Linked DNA regions of Leptothrix cholodnii SP-6. The protein of the gene in region 1 binds, or shares a complex with, the protein of each later gene. Links are inferred from orthologs where the notes say so. Each region holds a gene or a part of one and is shown on either strand. Other genes may lie near its edges.

Region 1 (7,454 bases):
GCGTGCGGGTCAATGCGGTGGCGCCGGGTTTCATCGAGACGCCGATCCTCGCGACCATCCCCGACAAGGTGATGGAGCAGATGCGCCACGACGTGCCGCTGCGCCGCCTGGGCAAGCCCGAGGAGATCGCCAACGTCTACGCCTTCCTGGCCAGCGACGAGGCCAGCTACATCAACGGCACCGTGATCGAGGTGGCAGGCGGGCTGACCGTCTGAGCCGGCCGGCGGTGCGCGCCCTGCGACAATCCCGCCCCTATGGCCCAGAACCCTCCACAGCACTCAGCCCAGCATTTCGCCCTGTTTGACGAAGCCGGCAAATTCCTCGCCGGCCGTGTCCTGTCCGAAGCCGAAAGCTCGCTGCAGATCGAGCTCGACTCGGGCAAGCGGGCCAAGGTCAAGGCCGTCAACGTGATGCTGCGCTTCGACAAGCCCGCGCCGGCCGAGCTGATCGCCGAAGGCCAGCGCCTGGCCGAGCAGATCGACCTCGACCTGGCCTGGGAATTCGCGCCCGAAGAGGATTTCGGCTTCGCCGATTTCGCGCGCGACTATTTCAACGCCAGCGCCGGCGTGACGCAGCAGGCCGCGGCGCTGTTTCGCCTGCACGGCGCGCCGCACTACTTCCGCCGCGCCGGCAAGGGCCAGTTCCGCAAGGCGCCCGAAGAGATCGTCAAAGCCGCGCTGCTGGGCATCGAGCGCAAGGCCCAGCAGGCCGCGCAGATCGAGGGCTGGGTCGGCGAGCTGGTGGCCAGGACCTGCCCGCAGCCGGTGCGCGAGCAGCTCTACAAGATCCTCTTCAAGCCCGACAAGAACGCGCCCGAATACAAGGCGGTGGTCGACGCCGCCCGCCGCGCCCAGCGCGCGCCGCTCGACCTGCTGCTCGACGCCGGCGCGATCGACAGCCCCTACCAGTTCCACTGGCGGCGCTTCCTGTTCGACCAGTTCCCCAAGGGCACGAACTTCCCCGCCGGCCTGGCTGCGCCGGCCATCAAGGACGAGCTGCCGCTGGCGCCGGTGCGGGCGTTTTCGGTCGACGACTCGTCGACCACCGAGATCGACGACGCGCTGTCGGTGCAGGGCCTGGGCAGCGGCACGGTGATCTTCGGCGTGCACATCGCCGCGCCCGCGCTGGCGGTTCAGCCCGACTCGGCCGTCGACAAGGTGGCGCGCGACCGTTTCTCGACCGTCTACATGCCGGGCTGGAAGCTGACCATGCTGCCCGACGAGGTGGTGCAGTCGTACACGCTGATGGAAGGCCGCGATTGCCCGGCCGTGTCGCTGTACGTCACCTTCGACGAGGCCACGCTGGAGGTGCGCGGCAGCGAGACCAAGATCGAGCGCGTGCCGATCGCCGCCAACCTGCGCCACGACCAGCTCGACGCCGTCGTCACCGAAGCCGCGCTGACCGGTGCGGCGCCGGCCGAGTTCGCCTTCGCGCCCGAGCTGAGCTTCGCCTTCCGGCTGGCCCGTCACCTGAAGGCCGGGCGCGAGGTGGTGCGCGGCAAGCCGGAGAACTTCAACCGGCCGGACTACAACTTCAAGCTGGTCGACGCCGAGGGGCTGTCGATCGCCGAGCTGCCGGCCGGCCATGAAAAGATCGTGATCAGCGAACGCCGCCGCGGCGCGCCGCTCGACACCATCGTCGCCGAGGCCATGATCCTGGCCAACAACACCTGGGGCGGCTGGCTGGCCGAGCTGGGCGTGCCGGGCATCTACCGCAGCCAGGCCAGCATGGCGCCGGGCATCAAGGTGCGCATGCAGACCCGGCCCGCGCCACACGCCGGCATGGGCGTGGCGCACTACACCTGGGCCACCTCGCCGCTGCGCCGCTACGTCGACCTGGTCAACCAATGGCAGATCATCGCCTGCGCCCGCCACGGCCGCACCGCCGCGCTGGTGGCGCCGTTCAAGCCCAAGGACACCGCGCTGCTGGCGATCATCAGCGGCTTCGACGCCGCCTACTCGGCCTACAACGGCTTCCAGAACGGCATCGAGCGCTACTGGACGCTGCGCTGGCTGGAGCAGAACGACGTCACCGAGATCGACTGCTCGGTGATGAAGGACGGCCTGGTGCGCGCCGACAGCCTGCCGCTGGTGCTGCGCGCCATCGGCGCCGAGCAGATGCCGCGCGGCGCGCATGTGCGCGTGCGGCTGGGCCGCCCCGACCTGCTGACGCTCGACATCGGGGGCAGCGTCTCGACCCGCCTGGATGATGCGGCCTGCGCCGAAGCCGTGCCCGAGGACGAAGGCGACGACGCCGCCGAGGCCGCGCCGCTGGCGCTGGCGATCGACCTGGGGGACGCGGATGCAGGCGCCGATCCGGGAGCCGACGCCGGCACCACGGCCGGCGCCGACAGCGTGCCCGCCCAAGGCTGAGCACGGGGCGTGACGTGAACGCGAAATCCGTCCTGCAACGCCTGCGGCAACTGTCGACCCTGCAGGTGGCGCTGCTGGTCAGCCTGGCCGTGCACGCGGCCTTGCTGACGGTGCGCTTCGTCGACCCCGAAGGTTTGCGGCGCATCCTCGAAGACACGCCGCTGGAGGTGGTGCTGGTCAATTCCAGCAGCGCCACCGCGCCGCCCAACGCGCAGGTCATCGCCCAGCGCAACCTGGCCGGCGGCGGCGATGCGGCACAGGGCCGGGCGACCTCGCCGCTGCCGCCGATGCCGACCACCCAGGCCGGCGATTCGTTCGAGGACACCCGCCAGCAGATCGCGCAGCTGCAGGCGCAGCAGATGCTGCTGCTGGCGCAGGTCAAGCGCGAGCTGGCCAGCCTGTCCACGCCCGAGCAGCGCCAGAGCGGCAACCCGACGCTGCGTCCGGCCGAGGAGCAGCGCCGCCGCCAGCTGCTGGCCCTGCTGGCGCAGATCGAGAAACGCATCCAGCAGGAAAACGCCCGGCCGCGCCGGCGCTTCGTCAGCCCGGCCGCGCGCGAGGGCGTGCACGCGCTCTATTACGACAGCCTGCGCCAGCGCGTCGAGGACGTCGGCACCCGCAACTTCCCGGAGGTCAACGGCCGCAAGCTCTACGGCGAACTGACGATGCTGGTGGCAGTGGGCGGCAGCGGCGAGGTGGTCGAGGCCGACATCGTGCAGTCGTCAGGCAACAAGGTGCTCGACAAGCGCGCCCTGACGATCGTGCGCGGCGCCGCGCCCTACGGCAACTTCACGCCGGCGATGCTGGCGCAGTTCGACCAGCTGGTGTTCGTCTCGCGCTTCCGCTTCACGCGCGACGAGGGCCTGAAGGCGGCCGTCGAGGACGCCACCGGCGCGCGACCCTGAACCTTCTGAAAAGTCCTCCGACGCGATGAAAGTGCTGAAGTCGCACGCGGTGCGCCTGCTCGTGCTGCTGGTGCTCAGCGGCCTGGCGCTGCAGCTGTTCTTCCTGGCGCGCATCACGGCGATGCGCTGGATCGACCCCGAGTCGACCGCCTTCCAGCGCAGCGAGATCTGGCGCCTGGTGAGCGAGCAGCATCAGCTGAGCTGGAGCCAGCGCTGGGTGCCGTACGAGCAGATCGCCGACTCGCTCAAGCGCGCCGTGATCGCCAGCGAGGACGCCGGTTTCGTCGATCACAGCGGCGTCGAATGGGACGCGATCGAGAAGGCCTGGACACGCAACCAGCAGGCCGAGGCGCGCGCCGAGAAGCTCAACGAGGCGCGCCTGCGCCGCGAGGAACAGGCGGCGGCGCGCCGCAAGTCCGAGGCGGCCGCCAGCGCGCGCTCGCCCCGGCTCGTGCAGCCCAAGGTGGTCGGCGGCTCGACCATCAGCCAGCAACTGGCCAAGAACCTGTTCCTGTCGGGCGAGCGCACCACGCTGCGCAAGGGCCAGGAGCTGCTGATCACGCTGATGCTGGAGACGGCGCTGCCGAAGGCGCGCATCCTCGAGATCTACCTGAACAACGTCGAATGGGGCGAGGGGCTGTTCGGCGCGCAGGCGGCGGCGCGGCACTACTTCCACATCGACGCCGCCCGGCTCGGCGCCTACCAGGCCGCGCGCCTGGCGGTGATGCTGCCGGCGCCCAAGCGCTTCGAGAAGCGACCCGATTCGGCCTACGTGCTGGGTCGATCGTCGACCGTCGCGGCGCGCATGGGGGCGGTCGAGCTGCCCTGACCGGCCGTCTGCGCGCCGGCGACGGGCTGCCTAGAATCCTGCTCATGACATCCGAGCTGACCCTGGAAATCGCTGCCGTGGCCGCCGGCCTGGTGGTCGACGAGGGTCTCGAATACGGCCCGGCCAAGCGCCGCGCCGCGCAGCAGGTCGGGCGGCGCACCACCCGCGCCGCCGATCTGCCCGACAACGAGACGCTCGAGGACGCCGTGCGCGAGCACATCGCGCTGTTCTGCGCCGACACCCAGCCCGCCGAACTCGCCGCGCTGCGCCAGGTGGCGGCGCTGTGGATGGCGCGCCTGGCGGCGTTTCGTCCGCACCTGTGCGGCGCGGTCTGGCGCGGCACCGCCACCCGGCTGTCGGTGGTGCACCTCGAACTGTTCTGCAACGACAGCAAGGAGGCCGAGATCGCCTTGCTCGATCGGCAGGTCGATTTCGACATCGGCAGCGTGACGGGGCCGCGTGGCCGCCCGATCGACGTGCTGGTGATCGACCACCCGTGCCGCGAGCTGGGCGAGTCGGTCAACGTGCAGCTGACGGTGCTCGACCACGACGACCTGCGCGGCGCCCTCAAACCCGATGCCCGCGGCCGCAGCCAGCGTGGCGATCTGGCCGCGCTGCAGCGGCTGATGCAACACTCCGCCCAGACGCGGACACCCGAAAGCGCTCCATGAACCGTCGCAAGCTCACCCTCGGCGTCGTCGCCGGCACCGCCCTGGCCGCGGGGATCGGCTGGTCGCTGCGCCGCGGTGCCGGCACGCCGCCGGCCACCCCCGACACCGCCAACCCGAGCGCAGCCCGGGCCCCGGCCGGCGCCGATGCGGCATCGGCCGGCGCCGCACCCGATCTGTGGAGCCTGCGCTTCGATCGCCCCGAGGGCGGCGAGGTGGTGATGGCGAGCCTGCGCGGCAAGCCCCTGCTGATCAACTTCTGGGCCACCTGGTGCCCGCCCTGCGTGCGCGAGATGCCGCTGCTCGACAGCCATGCACGCGAGTTCGGCCCACGCGGCCTTCAGGTGCTGGGCCTGGCGGTGGACGGGCCGTCGCCGGTGCGCGAGTTCCTGCTCAAGACGCCGGTCAGCTTTCCGATCGGCTTGACCGGTTTTGCCGGCACCGAGCTGGCGCGCTCGCTCGGCAACACGACCGGCGGTCTGCCGTTCACGGTGCTGTTCGACAGCGCCGGCACCGCCGTGCAACAGAAGCTGGGCGAGACCCATCTGGCCGAGCTGCAGGGCTGGGCCAAGTCGGTCGGGCTCTGATCGGCGGCCCCCGCTTCGCGCGGTGGGCTGCAAACCACGAGCCTGTCAAGGGTCTTCGTGAGCTCAAAACGGCGTAAAGTCGGGGGTTTGTCTTTCAAACCCTCAGCTTTCATGCACATCATCGCTTTCCTTGACCGCGGTCGCGAAGCGCGGCACCGCCCGGCACGGCCCGGTCAGTCAGCTGCGCCGACGACCTGCACCGAGGTCGGGGCTGGGGTGTCCACGCTGCGCCCAGCGGTGTCGGCCATGACCGACACCGCCCGGCGGTGCATTGACGGGTCGGCCTGCTCATGAGCAAGGCACCCAAGGTATCGGCCGAAACGGTCGCTGACTCCCCCACCACAAAGAACCATGGAGCTCCCCGCATGGACCTTCGCAAGCTCAAGACCCTGATCGACCTGGTTTCGGAATCGAACATTTCCGAGCTGGAGATCACTGAAGCCGACGGCAAGGTCCGGATCGTCAAGACCGCACCGGTGGCCGCCGTGGCAGCGCCGGTCTATGCCGCAGCGCCCGTGGCCGCTCCGGTGGCGGCCGTGGCCGCGGCCCCGGTGGTCGCAGCCGTGGCCGAAGCGCCAGCCTTCACCGGCCATGTCGTGAAGTCGCCGATGGTGGGCACCTTCTACCGCGCCTCCAACCCCGGCGCCAAGCCGCTGGTGGATGTCGGCCAGCAGGTCAAGGAAGGCCAGGCGGTCTGCATCATCGAAGCCATGAAGATCATGAACGAGATCGACAGCGACAAGGCCGGCACGATCAGCAAGGTGCTGGTCGAGAACGGCCAGGCGGTCGAGTACGGCCAGCCGCTGTTCATCATCGAATGAGGTCTTCTTGATGTTCAAGAAAATACTCATCGCCAACCGAGGCGAGATCGCCCTTCGCATCCAGCGCGCCTGCCGCGAGATGGGCATCCGCGCGGTGGTGGTCTATTCGGAGGCCGACCGCGACGCCAAGTACGTCAAGCTGGCCGACGAATCGGTCTGCATCGGGCCGGCCGCGTCGACGCTCAGCTACCTCAACATGCCGGGCATCATCGCCGCCGCCGAGGTGACCGACGCCGAGGCGATCCACCCGGGTTACGGCTTCCTGTCGGAGAACGCCAACTTCGCCGAGCGGGTCGAGAAAAGCGGCTTCGCCTTCATCGGCCCGACGCCCGAGTCGATCCGCCTGATGGGCGACAAGGTGTCGGCCAAGGACGCGATGGTCAAGGCCGGCGTGCCCACCGTGCCGGGCGTGCCCGGCGCCCTGCCCGAAGACAGCAAGGAAGTGATCCGCATCGCCCGCGAAGTGGGCTACCCGGTGATCATCAAGGCGTCGGGCGGCGGCGGCGGGCGCGGCATGCGCGTGGTGCACACCGAAGCCGCGCTGCTGACGGCGGTGCAGACCACCCGCGCCGAAGCCGGTGCGGCGTTCGGCAATCCGGCGGTCTACCTCGAGAAGTTCCTCGAGAACCCGCGCCACATCGAGATCCAGGTGCTGGCCGACACGCACGGCAACGCGGTCTGGCTGGGCGAGCGCGACTGCTCGATGCAGCGCCGTCACCAGAAGATCATCGAGGAAGCGCCGGCTCCGGGCATCCCGCGCAAGGTGATCGAGAAGGTCGGCGAACGCTGTGCGGCGGCCTGCAAGAAGATCGGCTATCGCGGCGCGGGCACCTTCGAGTTCCTGTTCGAGAACGGCGAGTTCTACTTCATCGAGATGAACACGCGCGTGCAGGTCGAGCACCCGGTGACCGAGCTGGTGACCGGCATCGACATCGTGCAGCAGCAGATCCGCATCGCTGCGGGCGAGAAGCTGTCGTTCACGCAGAAGCAGGTGCCGGTGCGTGGCCACTCGATCGAGTGCCGCATCAACGCCGAGGATCCGTACACCTTCATGCCCTCACCGGGCCGCATCTCGATGTGGCACCCGCCGGGTGGCCCGGGCGTGCGCGTCGACTCGCATGCGTACACCAACTACTTCGTGCCGCCGAACTACGACTCGATGATCGGCAAGGTGATCGTGCACGCCGACACGCGCGACCAGGCGCTGGCGCGCATGCGCAGCGCGCTGAGCGAAACGCTGGTCGAAGGCATCTCGACCAACATCCCGCTGCA
Region 2 (9,739 bases), 2.7 Mb from region 1 along the record:
CGACGCCGTCGTGGCGGCGCTCACTGGCGCCACCATGACCAAAACGATTACCAAGAGCTGATCGCTCGGTTTCGTCTCGCCCCCACACCTGGACCCCGGCGAAGCGAGCCGGGGGATTCAGGGGTCCGGGACAACGCTCAACAAGGAATCACGGAAATGGCACTCGTAGGTTTGGTCGGCTGGCGCGGCATGGTCGGCTCGGTCCTGATGGATCGCATGCAGGCTGAAGATGACTTCGCGCACTTCGAGCCTCTGTTCTTCTCGACCTCGAACTCGGGCGGCAAGGCTCCGGCGCAGGCGAAGAACGAGACCACGCTGCAGGACGCGTACGACATCGACGCGCTCAAGCGCTGCGACATCATCGTCACCGCTCAGGGTGGCGACTACACCTCGGCGGTGTTCGGCAAGCTGCGTGCGGCGGGCTGGAACGGCCACTGGATCGATGCGGCGTCGACGCTGCGCATGGAGTCCGACGCGGTCATCATCCTCGACCCGGTCAACTCGCCGGTGATCAAGGATGCGCTGGCCAAGGGCGGGCGCAACTGGGTCGGTGGCAACTGCACCGTCAGCTGCATGCTGATGGGCGTGGGCGCGCTCTACAAGGCCGGCCTGGTCGAGTGGATGAGCACCCAGACCTACCAGGCGGCCAGCGGCGGCGGTGCCCAGCACATGCGCGAACTGCTGACGCAGTACGGCACGCTCAACGCCTCGGTGCGCGCACTGCTCGACGACCCGAAGAGCGCCATCCTCGAGATCGACCGCCAGGTCATCGCCACCCAGCGCGGCCTGACGGCCGAGCAGACCGCCAACTTCGGCGTGCCGCTGGGCGGTTCGCTGATCCCCTGGATCGACAAGGACCTGGGCAACGGCCAATCCAAGGAAGAGTGGAAGGGCATGGCCGAGACCAACAAGATCCTCGGCCTGGGCGAGGGCTTCGGCTCGGCGGCCATCCCGGTCGACGGTTTCTGCGTGCGCGTCGGTGCGATGCGCTGCCACAGCCAGGCGCTGACCTTCAAGCTCAAGAAGGACGTGCCGGTGGCAGACATCGAGGCCATGATCGCCGCCGACAACGAGTGGGTGAAGGTGGTTCCCAATACCCGCGAAGCGACGATCAAGGACCTGACGCCGGTGGCCGTCACCGGCACGATGACGATTCCGGTCGGTCGCATCCGCAAGCTGGCGATGGGCCCTGAATACGTCGGCGCCTTCACCATCGGCGATCAGCTGCTGTGGGGCGCTGCGGAGCCGCTGCGGCGCATGTTGCGCATCCTGCTGGCCGCCTGAGTCGGCTTGATTGATCGACAGGACGGGCTTGGCGGTCGTTGTCCCTCGACAACGACCGTCACGACATCATGCGCATGGGGACTGATCGCCGCAAACATCAGCCACTGCATGAGCTTGTCTTTGTATCTTCTTGATGTTATTGTGATTTCAGGAAATTTGAGTCGGCTGTGTGATGATCGCCAACAGGCTCGTTCCTGCACTTAACTGAACTGTTTGCTCGACCTGACTGAGATGGCTTGGGGGTATTGTTCGAGCCATTGCATGGGAGACGCCTTGAAAACCGATATGACGCGTACGGGGCGTTTGGCTCTGAAGCAAGTGGCAGCTGCGGTTGCCGTGACGGCTGCGATTTGCGCCGCGCCCTCTGCCTGGGCCCTGAGCCTGGGCCGACTGACGGTGCAGTCTGCGCTGGGAGAGGGTCTGCGTGCAGAGATCGATGTCACCAGCCTGACGCCCGACGAGGCATCGAACCTGCGTGTTCGTGTCGCGCCGCCTGATTCGTATCGAATCGCGGGTGTCGACTACAACCCCGTCCTGCCGGCCACCAGCGTCACGCTGCAGCGTCGCGCCGACGGCACGCCGTTCCTGCGGATCTCCAGCGACCAGTCGGTGCAGGAACCGTTCGTCGACGTGATCCTCGAGATTTCGTGGTCCAGCGGTCGGCTGTTGCGCGAGTACACGCTCCTGTTCGATCCGCCGGCAACCGCACGCGCGCCGTCTGCGCCCGCGCCGGCCATCGCCGCTGCGCCGGCTCCGGCACCGACCCGAGTCGAGCCGCCGGTTCAGGTGCCGGCTCCGGTTGCTGCGGCACCGACACCCGCGCCCACCGCACCGGCGCCTGCGCTGTCGCCGGCGCCTGTCGCCCCGGCCCGGGGCGAGCTCGCGTTGCGCAAGCCGGCTGCCGAGCCCGATGCATCGGCGTCGTCCCCGCCGACCGAATACCGCGTCAAGCGTGGCGACACGCTGACGTCCATCTCGTCGAAGCTGCAGTCCGGTGGCGCGTCGCTCGATCAGGCGCTGGTGGGCCTGTTCCGTGGCAATCCGCAGGCCTTCACGGGTGACAACATGAACCGCCTGAAGGCGGGTGTCGTGTTGAACGTGCCGTCGTCGGAGCAGATGACCGCGATCGATGCCCAGGAGGCGCGCCAGATCATCCAGGCCCAGAGTGCCGATTTCAATGCCTATCGGCAGCGTCTCGCCTCATCGGTTCCCGAGCCCAAGGACGACACCGCACCCGCCCGCCAGGCGACCGGCACGGTCCGGGCCGAGGTGCAGGACAACAAGCAGTCCCAGAGCCAGACCCAGGATCGCCTGCGTCTCGACAAGGGCAAGCCGGCCACCGGCGCGGTGGTTGCAAGCGCCGAAGATGCGATCGCCAAGGAGCGCGCCGCCAAGGAAGCCGCCGCTCGTGCCACCGAGATCCAGCGCAACGTCGAAGAGCTGAAGAAGCTCCAGGCCGCGTCGGAAGCACAGATGGCTCGCAAGCCTGCTGCTGCGGTCGCCGCCTCGTCACCTTTGCCCGCGTTGAGCGTCGGTGCCGCGCCTGAGCCCGCGCCGGTGGCGGCGTCGGCCGCTTCGGCGCCGCCTGCCGTTGTCGTCGCTGCTGCGGAGCCCGCGGCATCACAGGCTTCTGCGCCTGAAGCGGCAGCCGCTGCAAGCGATGCGGCCAGCCCGGCCGCGATGGCGGTAGCGCCTGCTGCCTCGGTCATGCCGTCCGCACCGGCGCCCGAGCAGGCTGCCGACGACCAGCCGTCGCTGATCGACTCGTTGTCCGAAAACCCGTGGGTTCTGCCGGGGGCCGGTCTGGTCCTCGCGCTGCTGGCGGGTCTGGGCTATTACCGTCTGCGCGGCAAGGGCAAGGAAGACGCCGGTGTGACGTCCTTCCTTGAAAGCCGTCTGCAGCCGGATTCGTTCTTCGGTGCCAGCGGTGGTCAGCGCATCGACACCCGTGATGCATCGGGCGCGCCGTCGTCGATGAGCTATTCGCTCAGCCAGATCGATGCGATCGGCGACGTCGATCCGGTCGCCGAGGCGGATGTCTATCTCGCCTATGGCCGCGATCTGCAAGCCGAGGAAATCCTCAAGGAGGCGATGCGCGCCAATCCCGAGCGCCTGGCCATCCGCACCAAGTTGCTCGAGGTCTACGCCAAGCGCCGCGACACCAAGGGCTACGAACTGCTCGCCGGCGAGCTCTACGGACTGACCGGTGGCCAAGGTGAAGACTGGGTTCGTGCGCAAGAGCTGGGCCGTTCGATCGACCCTGAGAATCCGCTCTACGAACCCGGTGGCCAGCCCGGCTCCGGAAGCTCGGCCGACGTCGGCAGCGAGATGCTCGGCGCGAGCACGATGCCTCAGTCGATCGTGCCGTCTCCGTCGCGTTTCGAGCACAGCGTGCCCGATCTCGATCTGACCGGTGACATTCCCTCGGGCTCGTCTGCGGATGTCGACCTCGACATCTCGATGCCTGCCCGGATGGACGAAGCAGCGCCTTCGGTGCCCAGTGCCTTCAGCAGCGCACCGGCCGGTTTCGATGCTGCGCCGTCGGTGCCGGGCAGCAATCTCGATTCCGGCACGCACAGCCTGGACTTCGACCTGCACGATCTGCCTCAGTTCGATGCGCCGGCTGCAGCCCCGAGTTCGCGTCCGTCCTCGATCGATCTGGCCGACATCTCGCTCGACCTGGATGCCGCGCCCAGCGTGCCTGCCAATCTGGCATCAACCGACACCATGTCGGCCTTCGATGTGGGCGAGGACGACGGTTCGGATCCGCTGGCACGCAAGCTCGAGCTGGCTGAAGAGTTCAACCAGATCGGTGACTACGAAGGTGCACGGGATCTGCTGCAGGAGGTCATCGAGAACGCCGACGGCGCACTCAAGGCCAAGGCGCAGGCCATGCTCGACGGTCTCGCTTGAGCGCGCTCGTGATTGAACGGGGGCGACGGCCTTGCGTCTGGCGCTGGGCCTGAGCTACCGCGGATCGGCCTACAGGGGCTGGCAGAGCCAGACCAACGGGGCGACCGTCCAGGATGTGCTCGAAGCGGCCTTGTGCCGCTTTGCCGCCACGCCGATCCGCGTCAGCTGCGCCGGGCGCACCGATGCGGGGGTTCACGCGCTCAATCAGGTCGTCCACCTCGATACCGATCGCGACCGCGAGCCCTTTTCGTGGGTCCGTGGCACCAACACCTACCTGCCGCCGGACGTGGCGGTCCAGTGGTGTCGGCCTGTGCCCGATGCCTTCCATGCCCGCAATGCGGCGCGAGCCCGGCGCTATGCCTATGTGCTGCTCGAGTCGCCGGTGCGTCCGGCGATGGAGGCCGGGCAGGTCGGCTGGATCTTCCGCCCGCTGGATCAGGCGCGCATGGAGGCCTCTGCGGCCTTGCTGATCGGCGAGCACGACTTCTCGGCTTTCCGGTCGGCCGATTGCCAGGCGCTGTCGCCGGTCAAGCAGATGCGCACCATCCGGATCGGCCGGCATGGCCCGTACTGGCGCTTCGATTTCGAGGCTTCCGCGTTCCTGCACCACATGATCCGCAACCTGATGGGGTGCCTGATCGCGGTCGGCACCGGTGCACGCGATCCGGCCTGGCTCGCCGGGGTTCTGGCGTCGCGTGACCGCCGGCTGGCGGCGCCGACCTTTTCTCCCGACGGGCTGTATTTTCTGGGCCCGCGCTACGATGCCGAGCTTGTTCTGCCCGAGCACACACCCGCTTTCGACTGGCTGCCGGGGGCCTGAGGCTTGTTGTCATGATTCTTTCGCCTGCCCGAACACGCATCAAGATCTGCGGCCTGACGCGGCCCGGTGACGTGGATGTGGCCGTGGCTGCCGGCGCCGATGCGATCGGTCTGGTCTTCTATCCACGCAGCCCGCGCCATGTCAGCCTGGCCCTGGCGAGCGATCTGGCTCGGCGCCTGCCACCCTTCGTGACCCCGGTCGGATTGTTCGTGAATGCGTCGCCGGAAGACGTCGAACGGGCCTGCGAGCAGATCCCGAACCTGCTGCTGCAGTTTCACGGTGACGAAACACCGGCGCAGTGCGAGGCCTCGGGCCGACCGTATCTGCGTGCTGCGCGCATGGATCCGGGTTTCGACTTGTTAAACTTCGCACGCTCCTACACCAGCGCCCAGGCCATCCTGCTCGACGCCCATGTCGAGGGTTATGGCGGCGGCGGAAAGGTCTTCGATTGGTCGCTCATTCCCTCAGACGTGCCCCGTCCGGTCGTTTTGTCTGGTGGGTTGAATCCTGCAAACGTGACCGATGGAGTGCTTCGCGTCCGGCCGTGGGCCGTTGATGTGAGTTCTGGCGTCGAGTCGGCCAAGGGCATCAAGGATGCCGTGCTGATGCGCCAGTTTTGCGAAGCCGTCCGTGATGCTGATGCGCGTTCGATCGACGCCAGCAGCGGATATTGAGCCGAGAGACAGATCCGATGTTCGATTACCAGCAACCCGATGCCCGCGGGCATTTCGGGATCTACGGCGGCAGCTTTGTCGCCGAAACCCTGAGCCACGCGCTCGACGAACTGAATGCGGCCTACGAGCGTTACCGCCACGACCCCGAGTTCATCGCCGAATTCCGCAACGAACTGGCGCATTTCGTCGGCCGCCCGAGCCCGGTCTATCACGCCGCACGCATGAGCCGTGAAGTGGGCGGCGCGCAGATCTACCTCAAGCGCGAGGATCTCAACCACACCGGCGCGCACAAGATCAACAACACCATCGGCCAGGCGCTGCTCGCCCGGCGCATGGGCAAGCCGCGCGTGATCGCCGAGACCGGTGCCGGCCAGCATGGCGTGGCCACCGCCACCATCTGCGCGCGCTACGGCATGGAATGCGTGGTCTACATGGGCAGCGAGGACGTCAAGCGCCAGAGCCCCAACGTCTACCGCATGAACCTGCTGGGCGCGCGCGTGGTGCCGGTCGAGTCGGGCAGCAAGACGCTCAAGGATGCGCTCAACGAGGCGATGCGCGACTGGGTCACCAACGTCGAGAACACCTTCTACATCATCGGCACGGTGGCGGGGCCGCACCCGTATCCGGCGATGGTGCGCGACTTCCAGCGCGTGATCGGCGACGAATGCCTGGTGCAGATGCCCGCCCTCGCGGGCCGTCAACCCGATGCGGTGGTGGCCTGTGTCGGTGGCGGCAGCAACGCGATGGGCATCTTCTATCCCTACATCCCGCATGAAGGCGTGCGCCTGATCGGTGTCGAGGCGGCGGGCGAGGGCATGGAAAGCGGCAAGCATTCGGCCTCCTTGCAACGCGGCTCCCCCGGCGTGCTGCACGGCAACCGCACCTATGTGCTGCAGGACGCCAACGGCCAGATCACCGAGACGCACTCGGTGTCGGCCGGTCTCGACTACCCCGGCGTCGGCCCCGAGCACGCCTACCTGAAGGACATCGGCCGTGCCGAATACGTCGGCATCACCGATGCCGAGGCGCTGCAGGCCTTCCATTACCTGTGCCGCGCCGAGGGCATCATCCCGGCACTCGAATCCAGCCACGCGGTTGCCTACGCGATGAAACTGGCCAAGACCATGCGCCCGGACCAGCACGTCCTCGTCAATCTGTCGGGCCGTGGCGACAAGGACATCGGCACGGTGGCCGACCTGTCGGGCGCCGATTTCTACTGCCGGCCGTCGTGCCGCGGCCAGAGCGTGAAGGGCGGCGATCCGTCCGTGGTCGAGATCCAGCGCAAGGCCGGGGGTGTGCAATGAGCCGCATCGCCGCCACCTTCGCGCGCCTGGCCGGGCAGGGCCGCAAGGCGCTGATTCCGTATGTGACTGCCGGCGATCCGTTTGCCGACATCACGGTCGATCTGATGCACGCCATGGCCAAGGCGGGTGCCGACGTGATCGAACTGGGCGTGCCGTTTTCGGATCCGATGGCCGATGGCCCGGTGATCCAGCGCGCCAGTGAACGCGCACTCTCGCGCAACATCTCCACCGCCGACGTGCTGGCGATGGTGGCGCGGTTCCGCGAAACCGACGACACCACGCCGGTGGTGCTGATGGGCTACGCCAACCCGGTCGAGCGTTACGGCCCGGATCGGTTCGTCGACGATGCGCGTGCGGCCGGTGTCGACGGCGTGCTGGTGGTCGACTACCCGCCGCAGGAGTGCGAGGCGTTCGCCGATCGCCTGCGTGCGGCCGATCTCGACCCGATCTTCCTGCTGGCGCCGACCTCGACCGATGCCCGCATGGCCGACGTCGGCCGCATCGCCACCGGCTACGTGTACTACGTGTCGCTCAAGGGCGTGACCGGCTCGGGCAACCTCGACACCGACGCGGTGGCCCGCATGATCCCGCGCATCCGCAGCCATGTGAGCGTGCCGGTCGGCGTGGGATTCGGCATCCGCGACGCGGCGACGGCCGTGGCGGTGGCCCGGGTATCGGACGCCGTGGTGATCGGTTCCCGTATCATTCAACTGATCGAAAACGAGCCGCGTGAGCGGGTGGTACCGGTGGCTGCCGGTTTCATCGCCGAAATTCGCACGGCCCTCGACACCCTGCAAGGAACACACGCATGAGTTGGCTCGACAAGCTGCTGCCGCCCAAGATCCAGCACACCAATCCGACCGACCGCCGCACGGTGCCGGAAGGGCTGTGGGTCAAATGCCCGTCCTGCGAGACGGTGCTCTACAAGACCGACCTAGAGCAGAACGTCAACGTCTGCCCCAAGTGCACGCACCATCACCGCATCGACGCGCGTGCGCGACTCGATTCCTTCCTGGATCAGGAAGGGCGCTACGAGATCGGCCAGGAAGTGGTGCCGGTCGACGCGCTCAAGTTCAAGGACAGCAAGAAGTACTCCGAGCGCATCAAGGAGGCCATGGAAGCCACCGGCGAGACCGATGCGCTGGTCGTGATGGGCGGCTCGGTGATGAGCATCCCGCTGGTCGTGGCCGCCTTCGAGTTCGAGTTCATGGGCGGCTCGATGGGCTCGGTGGTCGGCGAGCGCTTCGTGCGCGGCGTCGAGGCGGCGATCGAGCAGAAGGTGCCGTTCGTCTGCTTCACCGCCACCGGTGGCGCACGCATGCAGGAGGGCCTGCTGTCGCTGATGCAGATGGCCAAGACCAACGCCTCGCTGACCCGCCTGGCCAAAGCCAAGCTGCCCTACATCAGCGTGCTGACCGATCCGACGATGGGTGGCGTGTCGGCCGGTTTTGCCTTCGTGGGTGATGTGGTGATCGCCGAGCCCAAGGCGCTGATCGGCTTTGCCGGCCCGCGCGTGATCGAGAACACCGTGCGCGAGAAGCTGCCCGAAGGCTTCCAGCGTTCGGAGTTCCTGCTCGAGAAGGGCGCGCTCGACATGATCGTCGACCGCCGTCAGCTGCGTTCGACCATCGCCCGCACGCTGGCCATGCTGCAGCGCCAGAGCGCCGACGCCGTCGCCTGAGATCGCTCGACTGAATTTCCCGGGGGGCGTCGCGAGGCGCCCCTTGTCTTTGAGGCCTCCTTTTCTGCTCGCTCCCGCGGCAGCATCCTTCATGTCCAAGACCTTGGCCGACTGGCTGGCCCATTGCGAGCGCCTGCATCCGGTGACGATCGACCTGACGCTGGCGCGCGTGGCGCGTGTTCGCGAGCGCCTCGGCCTGGCCTTCGACGTGCCGGTCTTCACCGTTGCCGGCACCAACGGCAAGGGTTCGACCTGCGCGATGCTCGAGGCCATCCTGCAGCAGGCGGGCTACCGGGTGGGCGTCTACACCTCGCCGCATCTGGTGCATTTCGAGGAGCGCTTGCGCCTGAACGGCGAGATCGTCAAGGAGGCGCAGCTGCTGGCGCACTTCGAGGCGGTCGAAGCCGCGCGGGGCGATGAGCCGCTGACCTATTTCGAGTTCACCACGCTGGCCTTGCTGCACTGCATGGCCGCTCAGCCGCTCGACGCGGTGGTGCTCGAGGTCGGCCTGGGCGGGCGCCTCGATGCCGTCAACGTGATCGACACCGACTGCGCCATCATCACCAGCATCGACCTCGACCACATGGACTACCTCGGCGCCGACCGCGAAGCGATCGGCCGCGAGAAGGCCGGCATCATGCGCGCCGGCAAGCCGGTGGTGGTGTCCGACCCGCAGCCGCCGCAGAGCGTGCTCGATCGGGCGGCCGAGCTGGGTGCGGATCTGTGGTGCTTCGGCCGCGATTTCAACTACGCCGGCGACCGCCAGCAGTGGTCCTGGAGCGGCCGCGCGCGGCGTCACAACTCGCTCGGCTACCCGGCCTTGCGCGGCGCCAACCAGTTGCTCAACGCCTCGGGCGTGCTGGCCGCCCTGGATGCCTTGCGCCCCGTCTTGCCCGTGCCGGCCCAGGCGGTGCGCAATGGCCTGGCGATGGTCGAGCTGCCGGGCCGCTTCCAGATCGTGCCGGGCCAGCCGGCGCTGGTGTTCGACGTGGCGCACAACCCGCATGCCGCGGCGGTGCTGGCACAGAACCTCGATCAGATGGGCTACTACCCGCGCACCCAT

Evidence for each region.
Region 2: the proteins of accB (region 1) and accD are in contact, whole or in part, in a solved structure (PDB 8UXZ), measured with the Escherichia coli proteins. The link is inferred for Leptothrix cholodnii SP-6 from one-to-one orthologs.

What each region holds. Positions count from the first base shown.
Region 1 is NC_010524.1:4,466,181-4,473,634, forward strand. What follows is about bases 4,614-7,454. They hold accB (acetyl-CoA carboxylase biotin carboxyl carrier protein), read left to right. Parts: upstream 4,614-5,726; coding sequence 5,727-6,182; downstream 6,183-7,454. Other genes in these bases: LCHO_RS19835 (hypothetical protein), read left to right, coding at 4,614-4,777; LCHO_RS19840 (TlpA family protein disulfide reductase), read left to right, coding at 4,774-5,361; accC (acetyl-CoA carboxylase biotin carboxylase subunit), read left to right, coding at 6,193-7,454. In the rest of the region: 3-oxoacyl-ACP reductase FabG, read left to right, coding at 1-215; LCHO_RS19820 (ribonuclease catalytic domain-containing protein), read left to right, coding at 255-2,372; LCHO_RS19825 (energy transducer TonB), read left to right, coding at 2,387-3,277; LCHO_RS19830 (transglycosylase domain-containing protein), read left to right, coding at 3,303-4,106; more of LCHO_RS19835, read left to right, coding at 4,151-4,613. UniProt on the Escherichia coli protein: This protein is a component of the acetyl coenzyme A carboxylase complex; first, biotin carboxylase catalyzes the carboxylation of the carrier protein and then the transcarboxylase transfers the carboxyl group to form malonyl-CoA.
Region 2 is NC_010524.1:1,788,720-1,798,458, forward strand. Bases 6,741-9,739 are described here. They hold accD (acetyl-CoA carboxylase, carboxyltransferase subunit beta), read left to right. Parts: upstream 6,741-7,803; coding sequence 7,804-8,676; downstream 8,677-9,739. Other genes in these bases: trpB (tryptophan synthase subunit beta), read left to right, coding at 6,741-6,995; trpA (tryptophan synthase subunit alpha), read left to right, coding at 6,992-7,807; folC (bifunctional tetrahydrofolate synthase/dihydrofolate synthase), read left to right, coding at 8,768-9,739. In the rest of the region: leuB (3-isopropylmalate dehydrogenase), read left to right, coding at 1-61; asd (aspartate-semialdehyde dehydrogenase), read left to right, coding at 157-1,284; LCHO_RS08375 (motility hub landmark protein FimV), read left to right, coding at 1,621-4,197; tRNA pseudouridine(38-40) synthase TruA, read left to right, coding at 4,229-5,017; LCHO_RS08385 (phosphoribosylanthranilate isomerase), read left to right, coding at 5,029-5,691; more of trpB, read left to right, coding at 5,709-6,740.